Regions from separate parts of the Bifidobacterium sp. LH_424 genome, predicted to be linked through region 1. Evidence: riboswitches for the same ligand, from Rfam matches in the RefSeq annotation. Region 1 holds a riboswitch; the other holds the start of a gene.
What was found. A riboswitch is a leader RNA that binds a small molecule or an ion and turns the genes downstream of it on or off. The one in region 1 is predicted to bind FMN.
Positions count from the first base shown of each region.

Region 2: another riboswitch for FMN. It lies ahead of AC1AYP_RS04935 (ECF transporter S component); the one in region 1 lies ahead of ribD (bifunctional diaminohydroxyphosphoribosylaminopyrimidine deaminase/5-amino-6-(5-phosphoribosylamino)uracil reductase RibD).

Region 1 is NZ_JBKEVC010000001.1:129,792-135,154, reverse strand. It holds gene ilvD (dihydroxy-acid dehydratase) at 1-1,265, shown strand, start outside; FMN riboswitch at 1,363-1,500, shown strand; gene ribD (bifunctional diaminohydroxyphosphoribosylaminopyrimidine deaminase/5-amino-6-(5-phosphoribosylamino)uracil reductase RibD) at 1,747-2,862, shown strand; gene AC1AYP_RS00445 (riboflavin synthase) at 2,843-3,529, shown strand; gene AC1AYP_RS00440 (bifunctional 3,4-dihydroxy-2-butanone-4-phosphate synthase/GTP cyclohydrolase II) at 3,567-4,916, shown strand; gene ribH (6,7-dimethyl-8-ribityllumazine synthase) at 4,918-5,363, shown strand, end outside.
Region 2 is NZ_JBKEVC010000003.1:209,153-214,515, forward strand. It holds gene AC1AYP_RS04920 (pyridoxal phosphate-dependent aminotransferase) at 1-506, opposite strand, end outside; gene ppgK (polyphosphate--glucose phosphotransferase) at 592-1,359, opposite strand; gene AC1AYP_RS04930 (nitroreductase family protein) at 1,514-2,299, shown strand; FMN riboswitch at 2,451-2,604, shown strand; gene AC1AYP_RS04935 (ECF transporter S component) at 2,612-3,214, shown strand; gene AC1AYP_RS04940 (energy-coupling factor transporter ATPase) at 3,224-5,363, shown strand, end outside.

The DNA of each region.
Region 1 (5,363 bases):
TGTTCACCGCCAACTCGATGAACTGCCTGACCGAGGCCATCGGCCTCGCCCTGCCCGGCAACGGCACGATCCTCGCCTCCCACGGCTTCCGCAAGGAGCTGTTCCGCAAGGCAGCGCGCCAGGTCGTCAAGATCGCGAACCAGTACTACAAGGATTCCGACGACTCCGTGCTGCCGCGCTCCATCGCCACCAAGCACGCGTTCGAGAACGCGATGACGATGGACGTCGCGATGGGCGGCTCCACCAACACCGTGCTGCACATCCTCGCGATGGCCCAGTCCGCGGACGTGGACTTCACGCTCGACGACATCGAGCGCATCTCGCACACCGTGCCGTGCATCTGCAAGGCCGCCCCGTCCGGCAAGTGGGAGATCTCCGACGTGCACCGCGCCGGCGGCATCTGCGGCATCCTCGGCGAGCTCGACCGCGCCGGCAAGCTGCACAAGGACGTCCATTCCATCGACTATCCGTCGCTCGAGGCCAAGCTCGACGACTGGGACATCATGCGCGACACCTGCACCGAGGAGGCCAAGACCCTCTACCACGCGGCGCCGGGCCACATCATCTCCCCCGAACCGTGGACGCACGAGACGCTGTTCGACTCGCTCGACACCGACCGCGAGCACGGCGCGATCCACGACATCGACCACCCGGAGATCCACGAGGGCGGCCTCGCCGTGCTGCGCGGCAACCTCGCCCCCGACGGCTGCGTCGTCAAGACCGCCGGCGTGCCGCAGGAGATCTGGAAGTTCCGCGGACCGGCGCTCGTCGTCGAATCCCAGGAGGAGGCCATCAAGGTCATCCTCGACGACACGTTGAAGCCCGGCATGGCGCTGGTCATCCGCTACGAGGGCCCGAAGGGCGGCCCGGGCATGCAGGAGATGCTGTACCCGACCTCCTTCGTCAAGGGCAAGGGCATCGGCAAGCAGGTCGCCATGCTCACCGACGGCCGCTACTCCGGCGGCTCCTCGGGCCTGGCCATCGGCCACATGGCCCCGGAGGCCGCGAACAAGGGCCCGGTGGCGCTCATCAAGAACGGCGACATCATCGACATCGACATCGAAGCCCGTTCCGTGAACGTCGAACTGACCGACGAGCAGCTGGCGGAGCGCCGCCGCGAGCTCGAGGCCGGCGACGGCTACGTGGCGCACCGCGACCGCAAGGTCTCGCAGGCGCTCAAGGCCTACGCCGCCTTCGCCCGCTCCGCCGACAAGGGCGCCACGCGCGACCCGGAGCTCATCAACAAGCTCTCCGGCCTCGCCTGATCGGGACCCGTCGCGGCAAAGGCCGACGTCCACTACATGGGACGTCGGCCTTTGCCGTCTACGCCCCGTCCCTATACTGTCGAACCGACAATTCAATACGCATCTTCAGGGCAGGGTGAAATTCCCGATCGGCGGTTCAGTCCGCGAGCATCGATTGATTGCGATCAGCAGTCGTGATGCCGAACCGGTGAGATTCCGGTACCGACAGTCATAGTCTGGATGAAAGAAGCTGCGGCGGCGTGGACCATCGGCCCGCGCGCGCGACCGCATACCGTCGCGTGCGCGCATCGGGCGATGCGCATCATGCGGCCCATCTCGAGCACCCTGGATTTCGAACGGAATCCGGGGTGTTCGCGTTTCGGGGCCGCGAAGCATGACGCTCTCGCCCGATGCCCGGGCAGCCGGAATCAAAACTGGCACACGGCCCCACCGCCATCATGAAGCACCCTGGACATGCCCTATCGCAAGGAAAGGGGATTTCATGGACGATAGGGACCTCATGTCCGTGGCATTGCGCCACGCACGACTCGGAGCAGGCAAGGTCAACCCGAATCCGATGGTGGGAGCGGTCATTGCGCGCGACGGCGCGATCATCGCCACCGGACATCACGACCATTTCGGCGGATGGCACGCCGAACGCGCCGCGCTCGAAGCGGCGAAACGCGACGGCGTCGACGTGCGCGGCGCCACGATCTACGTCACGCTGGAACCCTGCTGTCACACGGGCAAGCAGCCGCCGTGCACGCAGGCGCTCATCGACGCTGGAATCGCCCGCGTGGTGGTCGGCTCCCCCGACCCGAACCCGCTGGTCGCCGGCAAAGGCGTGCGCCGGCTCACGGACGCGGGTATCGAGGTCACGCAGGGCGTGCTGCGCGAGGAATGCGACGCGCTCAACGAAATCTTCCTGCACTACATCACCACGCGCACGCCGTTCGTCATGCTCAAATACGCGATGACGCTCGACGGCCGCATCGCCACCGCATCGGGCCTGTCGCGCTGGATCACCGGCGAGGCCGCGCGCCGCCGCGTGCACGAGGACCGCGGCCGGTTCGCCGCGATCATGGTGGGCGTGGGCACGGTCATCGCCGACGACCCGCAACTCACCTGCCGCATCGACGGCGGTCACGACCCGATCCGCGTGATATGTGACACCGATTTGCGCACGCCTCGCGACGCGGCGGTCGTCGCCACCGCGCGCGAGACGCCCACGATCATCGCCACCTGCTCGACCGACGAGACCCGCGCGCAGGCCTACCGCGACGCGGGATGCGAGATCCTCCATGTGCCGGCCGATGCCGACGGGCACGCCTCCGTCGCCGCCATCGTCGGGACGCTCGGCGGGCGCGGTGTCGACAGCGTGATGATCGAGGGCGGCGGCGAACTCGCCTGGTCCGCGCTGCGCGACCAAGTCGTGACCAAAGTGAGCGCCTACGTCGCGCCGAAACTGTTCGGCGGCCGCACCGCGCCCGGCCCGGTGGGCGGCGCGGGCGTCGGCGCGCCGGACGACGCCTTCCTCCTCACGCACCGCACCGTCGCCGCGGTGGGCGACGACATCGTCATCGAAGGAGGCGTCGACTATGTTCACCGGAATCGTTGAGGACCTCGGCACGGTCGTCGGATTGGAGAACGGCGCCGACTTCGCACGACTGTCCGTCGACTCGCCGACGGTGGTGACCGACCGCACGGCGATCGGCGAAAGCATCGCCGTCAACGGCGTGTGCCTGACCGTCACGTCCGTGCGCGGCACGACGTTCACCGCCGACGTGATGCACGAGACGCTGCGACGCTCCTCCCTCGGCTCGCTCAGGCGCGGCGACCATGTGGACGTGGAACGCGCGATGCCCGCCGACGGGCGCTTCTCGGGACACATCGTCTCCGGGCACATCGACGGCACCGGCGTGATCACGTCGATCACGCGCGACGGCATCGCAGTCGTGTACACGATTCGCGCGCCGTACGCGCTCATGCGGTTCATCGCCGAGAAGGGATCGATCGCCGTCGAGGGGATCAGCCTGACGGTGACGCACGCCGGACGCGACTCGTTCGGCGTGTCGATCATCCCGCACACCGCCGCGCACACGGTGCTGGACGAACGGCGCATCGGCGACGTGGTCAACCTCGAAACCGACCCGATTGCGAAATACACGGCGCGACTGCTGGAGATGCCGGCGGACGGCGGCACGGACGGCGTGACGGCCGGGACGGCCGGAGACGCCGGAACGGGCGCGATCACGGCGGACTTCCTCGCCGCGCACGGATTCTGACAACGACAAGACATCATCGAGAACGGACATGACAGATATGACGGAAATGACGGAACAGACGCAACACACGGAACACACGCAACATACGAACCCGGACGACCCGGTGGCGCGCGCCATCCGGGACATCGCGGCCGGACGCATCGTCGTCGTGGCGGACGACGAAAGCCGCGAGAATGAAGGCGACCTCATCTGCGCGGCCCGCCACGCGACGCCGAGCAACATCGCGTTCATGGCCACGCACGGCAGGGGCCTGATCTGCACGCCGATGAGCCCGGAGCTGGCGACGCGGCTCGACCTGCCGCCGATGTGCACGGCGAACACGGACAACCACCACACGGCGTTCACCGTGTCAATCGACCACGTGACCACCTCCACCGGCATCAGCGCGCGCGACCGCTCGCTCACCGCGCTGGCGTGCGTCGACCCGGACACGCGGCCGCAGGACTTCCGCCGACCCGGCCACATGTTCCCGCTCGTCGCGCGCCCCGGCGGCGTGCTGGAACGCAACGGGCACACGGAGGCGACCGTCGACCTGGCGCGACTGGCCGGACTCGAGCCGTGCGGACTGTGCTGCGAGATGATGAAGGCCGACGGCACGATGATGCGACGCGACGACCTCGAACGCTTCGCCGACGAGCACGGACTGGCCTACATCACCATCGCGCAGCTGCAGGAATACCGCCGCACGCACGCGTTCCCGCACACGGTGCGCCGCGTGGCGCGGGTGAACCTGCCCACCGAATACGGGCGGTTCACGATGGTCGGCTACGAGTCGGACGACGGCGGCGAGCACGTGGCGCTGGTGATGGGCGACGACATCGTCTCCGGAGAGCCCGTCCTGTGCCGCATCCACTCGCAGTGCCTGACCGGCGACGTGTTCGGCTCGCAACGCTGCGACTGCGGACCGCAGCTGCACGAGGCGATGCGGCGCGTCGCCGAGGCGGGACGCGGCGTCATCCTGTACCTGAGCCAGGAGGGACGGGGCATCGGACTGCTCAACAAGCTGCGCGCCTACGAGCTGCAGGAACGCGGGTTCGACACGCTCGACGCGAACCTGGAACTCGGATTCCCCGCCGACGCGCGCGAATACGAGACCGCGGCGGCCATGCTGCGCGACCTCGGCGTCGCGTCGGTCGACCTGATGACCAACAACCCGGACAAAATCGGCCAGCTGGAGCAGGCGGGGATCGCCATCGCCTCGCGCGTGCCGATCGTCATCCCCGCGAACGCGTACGACGCGAACTACCTGTCCACCAAGGAACGCCGGATGGGGCACCTGCTGGGTGCCCTGTCGGACATGACGAACCTGTCCACCATGACAAACATGTCGTCCATGACGAACATGGCGACCACGACAAACCTGTCCACCACGACAAAGGAGAACTGAAATGACCGTATTCGAAGGACAACTGGTAGCCGGCGCCGCTTCCGCCGCCGGTGACGATTCCGCCGCCGCCAAGCCGATCCGCATCGGCATCGTGGCGGCGAGGTTCAACGAGTTCATCACCTCGAAGCTGCTGTCCGGCGCGCAGGACGGCCTGCGCCGCCACGGCGTGGCCGACGAGGACGTGGACGTGGCGTGGGTGCCCGGATCGTTCGAGATTCCGATCGCGGCCAAGCGCATGGTGTCCACCGGGCGTTACGACGCGGTGATCTGCCTCGGCGCGATCATCCGCGGCAGCACCTCCCACTACGACCTCGTGTGCAACGAGACCGCGAAGGGCATCGCGCAGGTGTCGCTGAACTCGGACGTGCCGGTGCTGTTCGGCGTGATCACCACCGAGAACATCGAGCAGGCCATCGAACGCGCCGGCACGAAGGCCGGCAACAAGGG
Region 2 (5,363 bases), on a different contig from region 1:
TAGGAGCCGGTCGGATTGTTCGGGTTGATGAGGACGAGCGCGCGGATGCGGTCGCCCTCCTGCGAGTAGAGCAGCTCCTCGATGGCGGCGGTGTCGATGTACCAGGAGCCGTCGAACTGGAGTTGGTATTCGATCGTGTCGACGCATTCGAGACGCGCGATCGATTCGATGAGCGGATAACCGGGCTTCGGGGCGAGCACCGCGTCACCGGCGTCGCACAGCAGTTTGATGAGCCACGAATACGCCTGCGACGTGGAGCTCAGCAGGTACAGCGAATCCGGGTCGACGCCCCCGAGGAAGCGGGCCAGCGACTCCCTCGCCGCACGCGGCCCGCGCGGCTCCGCCGTATACTCCCCCGGTACCTCGGCCGGGGCGAGCCCGTGCCTGGTCGGGTTGGAATCGTTGAGCTTGCCGAGCGTCACGCCCTGCGCGCGCGCCTCGGCTTCGGCGGCGGCGATCGGGTTGGGCGCGGAGATGTCCACGCGGGAGGAGAATCGAACGGTCATGCCTCCACTGTAGCGCGGACGACGAAGGGCCGCCCGGAACGGATCCGGGCGGCCCCATGCCGTCTTCGGAAGACGGCGATCGGACTCAGTCCTGCTTGGTGCTCGCGTAGTAAGCGGCGCCGACGATGCCGGCCTCGTTGCGCAGCGCTGCGGGCACGATCGGGGTCTTGATCTCGATGAACGGCAGGAACTTGTCCGCCTTGCGGCTCACGCCGCCGCCGACGACGAACAGATCCGGGTTGAAGTACTTCTCCAGCAGACCGTAGTACTTGGTGAGGCGCTTCGCCCACTTCTTGTAGCCGAGGTCCTCCTGCTCGCGGATGGAGCTGGCCGCGTACTTCTCCGCGTCCGGGTGCTTGTCGGAGAGGATGAGGTGGCCGAGTTCGGTGTTGGGCACGAGCACGCCGTCGATGATGAGCGCGGTGCCGATGCCGGTACCGAGCGTCGTGGCGATGACGAGGCCGTCCTTGCCCTTGGCGGCGCCGAACTGCTGTTCGGCGAGGCCCGCGGCGTCCGCATCGTTGACGACGGTGACGGGGCGGCCGGCGGCCTCCGAGAACACGGCGGTCACGTCGACGCCGACCCACGACTGGTCGAGGTTGGCCATGAAGTCGAGCGGCTTGCCCGGCTTGATCGGCGCCGGGAACGCGATGCCGACCGGAGCGGATTCGGGCACTTCGAAGTGGTCGAGCTGCTGGCGCACGATCTTGGCGACCGCGTCCGGAGTGGACACCTCGGGGGTGAGGATCTTGAGTCGGGGTTCGGCGAATTCGCCCTTCTCCAGGTTGACGGGCGCGGCCTTGATGCCGGAGCCGCCGATATCGATGCCGAACGCCTGCGCGGTTTCAATCATCGTCGATTCTCCTCCTTGTATTGGATTTCCTAACCGTTACCTGCATCGTACCGCCCTCGCATCCCAAACAGCGGACGAACGCCCGCATGTCGCGCATACGTTTGCACCGTCGCCGCATCGTGCGGTGCCATAATGCGGTGACATAATGGGAGGCATGGCAGAACACACGCAACTGATCGATGCGGTGAACATCCGCACCGCCATCCGCTCCTACGACGACGAACCGATCGACGACGACACGGCCCGTCAGCTCGACATGACCCTCGCGCCGTTGAATCTCCTCGGAGACCTGCATCTCCAGCTGGTGCGCAACCACCCGGAGGTGTTCGCGGAGGCGAACGCCTCCGGACATCTCAGGAACGCGGCGAACTATCTGGCCGTCGTCGGCCCGAAGAACGACGCCGAGGCCAAGGAGCGCGCCGGCTTCTACGCGGAGCGCGCCGTGCTCGCCGCGACCTTGAGGGGCCTGGGCACCCTGTGGGTGGCGGGCAGCTGGGACCGTGCGGAGGCGGCGAGGCATTGCCATATCCGCAACGGTGAGGAGCTGTACCTCGCCGTGGTGATCGGCCACCCGGAGCATCACGTGGAGCGCATGGCGAAGTCGTATGAGGAGCTCGTCGAGTTCCAGCGTACGCATCGTCCCACGAAGTCGTTCGACGAGTTCACCGCCGGCATGTCCGCCGAGGCGCGCGAGACGGCGCCGGCCTGGTTCAAGGCGGGCGTCGAGGCGGCGATGAAGGCGCCGAGCGCGATGAACCGCCAGCCGGTCACGTTCACCTACAATGCCGACGATGATACGGCTGCCGCGCACATCGATCCGGCCGCGGGCGACGAGCATTGGGCGCTCAACGATCTGGGCATCGCGAAGCTGCACTTCCAGATCGGCGCCGGCCAGGGCCGGTGGGCGTGGGGCGACGGCGGCCTGTTCCTGCACAAGTAGGCTCCCGCCCGGAATCACCGCCGAACGACCGTATCAATGGCCCTCCGCATCGACACGCGCGTCATGCGGAGGGCCGTTTCGTATGCGACGGGTTTTCCGCACAGTGAAACGGGATTTGCGCGAAATCCACGGTCACGCGTATACAGTGTCTTGTCAGTTTCAGGGAAGGTGCGATTCCTTACTGGCGGTAACCCGGCCCCCGGGATTCACAACGGGAGGCGTCGGGAAGCCCGCGAACCGCGAAAGCGGCCGATCCGGTGCGAATCCGGAGCCAACGGTCATAGTCCGGATGGGAGAAACGGAGAGCTCGGCATGAGCGTATCTTCTGATAATCATTTCCAGTCCAAGACGGTCGACCACGCCACCGGCACGCACGCCACGGGCGTCGCGGATTCCGGCCGCTGGTCCACCCGCCGCATCGCCGTCTACGCGCTGTTCGTCGCGTTGGCGATCGTCACCAGCTTCATCGAACTGCCGATCTTCCCGGCGGCCCCGTATCTGAAGTACGATCCGTCCGGCATCGTGAGCCTCATCGCCGGTTTCGCGTTCGGTCCGGCCGCCGCGGCCATCGTCTCCGTGCTCGGCTTCCTGCCGCACGCGTTCACCGACCCGTGGGGCGCGCTCATGGCGATTCTCGTCGCGCTCGCGCTGTCGCTGCCCGCGTCCGTCATCTACCGTCGCGACCGCACGCGCAAGGGCGCGCTCATCGGCATCGTCGTGGGCGCGGTCGTCGCGCTCGCCGCGGCCATCCTCGGCAACCTCGTCATCACGCCGATCTACGCGCACATGACCGTCGCGCAGGTCGCCGCCATGATCGTGCCGATCCTGCTGCCGTTCAACGTGCTCAAGTTCGCGATCCATGCGGTCGTCACGTTCCTCATCTACAAGCCGATCACCAAGCTGCTCGACAAGTAACCGACGACCGTGAACCTCGCCGAACTCGACCACATCCGCTTCAGCTACGACGGCGGCGCCACCTGGGCGCTCGACGACGCCTCCCTGACCGTACGGGAAGGCGACTATGTCGCGCTCACCGGCGCGAACGGATCGGGCAAATCGACGCTCGCCCGTCTCGTCGCCGGTCTCGCCGCGCCTGATGCAGGCGCCGTGATCCTGCTCGGCCATACCGTCTTCTCCGACGCCGGTCCAGACGCGGACGCCTATCGTGCGGCCCGTCGGGGCATCGGCGCCGTGTTCCAGAATCCGGAGGACCAGCTCGTCACCACCGTGCTCGAGGACGATGTGGCGTTCGGACCGGAGAATCTCGGCATACCGCGCGACGGCGACGACGGCAACGGGCGCGGCGGCATCGGCGAGCGCATCGCCGAATCATTGCACGCCGTGCGACTGGACGACATGCGCCGCGCGAACCCGATCCGCATGAGCGGCGGCCAGCAGCAGCGCGCCGCCATCGCAGGCATGCTCGCCATGCGCCCACGCCTGCTCGTGCTCGACGAGCCGACCGCCATGCTCGACCCGTTGGCGCGACGCGAGGTGATGGACGTGCTCGACGAGCTGCATGCCGCCGGCACGACCATCGTCCACGTGACGCACCATCCGGACGAGATCGCGCGGGCGGGTCGCGTCGTGCGGCTCGAACATGGTCGGATGGCGGACGACGACGCATGTCCTTCGCCCCCGCCGGTGGGGGCTCCCGCGAAGCGGGTGGGGGTGGTCCCGCGACAGGCGACGCACTCCCCCGCCACCGACATCATGCTGTCCGTCTCCCACGTCTCCTACGCCTACGCCGGCGGCGGGCCGATCCTCGACGACGTGTCGCTTGGGATCCGCCGTGGCGAGACGGTGGCGCTGATGGGCGCGAACGGTTCCGGCAAGTCGACGCTGCTGCGGCTCGTGTGCGCGCTCGCCAAGCCGGATTCCGGTTCGATCATCGTGGACGGCATCCACGTCGAGAAGGCGAAACGGCGCGACCTCGCCGCGCTGCGCCGCACGGTGGGGCTCGTCATGCAGCATCCGGAACGCCAGCTGTTCGCCGATACGGTGCGTGACGACGTGGCGTACGGTCCCACGAATCAGCGGCTGCCGCGGACCGAGATCGACGAGCGCGTGGATTGGGCGCTGCGGGTCGCACGTCTGGACGGTCTCGCCGACCGTTCCCCGTTCGATCTGTCGGGTGGACAGCAGCGGCTCGCCGCCATCGCCGGCGTCATCGCGTGCAGGCCGAAGCTGCTGGTCATGGACGAGCCGACCGCGGGTCTTGACGCGGACGCGCGCGAACGCATCTACCGGCTCGTCGACGAGCTCAAGACGCAGGGCGTGACCATCCTCGTCGTCACCCACAGCCATCAGGAGGCCCGTCGCATGGCCGACCGCATCGTCGATATGGCGGCGTTGTCGGCGTCCGATGCCGGTACGACGCACGACGCTCTCGGCATCCCCGCGGGCGCGGATGCGCCACAGGACGTTTCACAAGGCGTTTCACAATACGTTTCACGGAATGTTCCACGCGCCGGCGCCCGGACCGCCGCCAAGTCCTCCCCCATGGCCCGTCTCGACCCGCGCGTCAAGATGGTGGCGTTCCTCGTCGCCATGTTCTCCGCGTTCGCGATCGGGAACGCATGGCAGCTACTGCTCGGCGCGGCGTTCACCGCCGGCGTGGCCACGGCCGCACGCATCAGGCCCGCACGGCTGCTCGGCTCGGTGAGGATGTTCCTCGGCCTGTTCACGGTGATGGGGCTGCTCAACATGTTCTTCGTGCGCACCGGCGACACGCTGTTCACGTTGGGTCCCATCCCCGTGACGGACGACGGCGTGGCCACGGCCGTGCTGTACACGTGCCGTTTCGCGCTCGTCATCATCCTGGGCGCGGTGTTCCTCGCGACGACCACCCCCACCGCGATCACCGACGCGTTCGCCTCGCTTCTCTCACCGTTGCACCGGCTCGGCGTGCACACGCAGGAGATCGCACTCGTGCTGAGCCTCGCCCTGCGGTTCATCCCCACGCTGGCCGTGGAGGCGCAGGCCGTGGCGGACGCGCAGGCGGCGCGCGGCGGTTCGATCGAGACGGGGACGCTCCCGCAGCGGGTGAGGGCGATGACGGCGA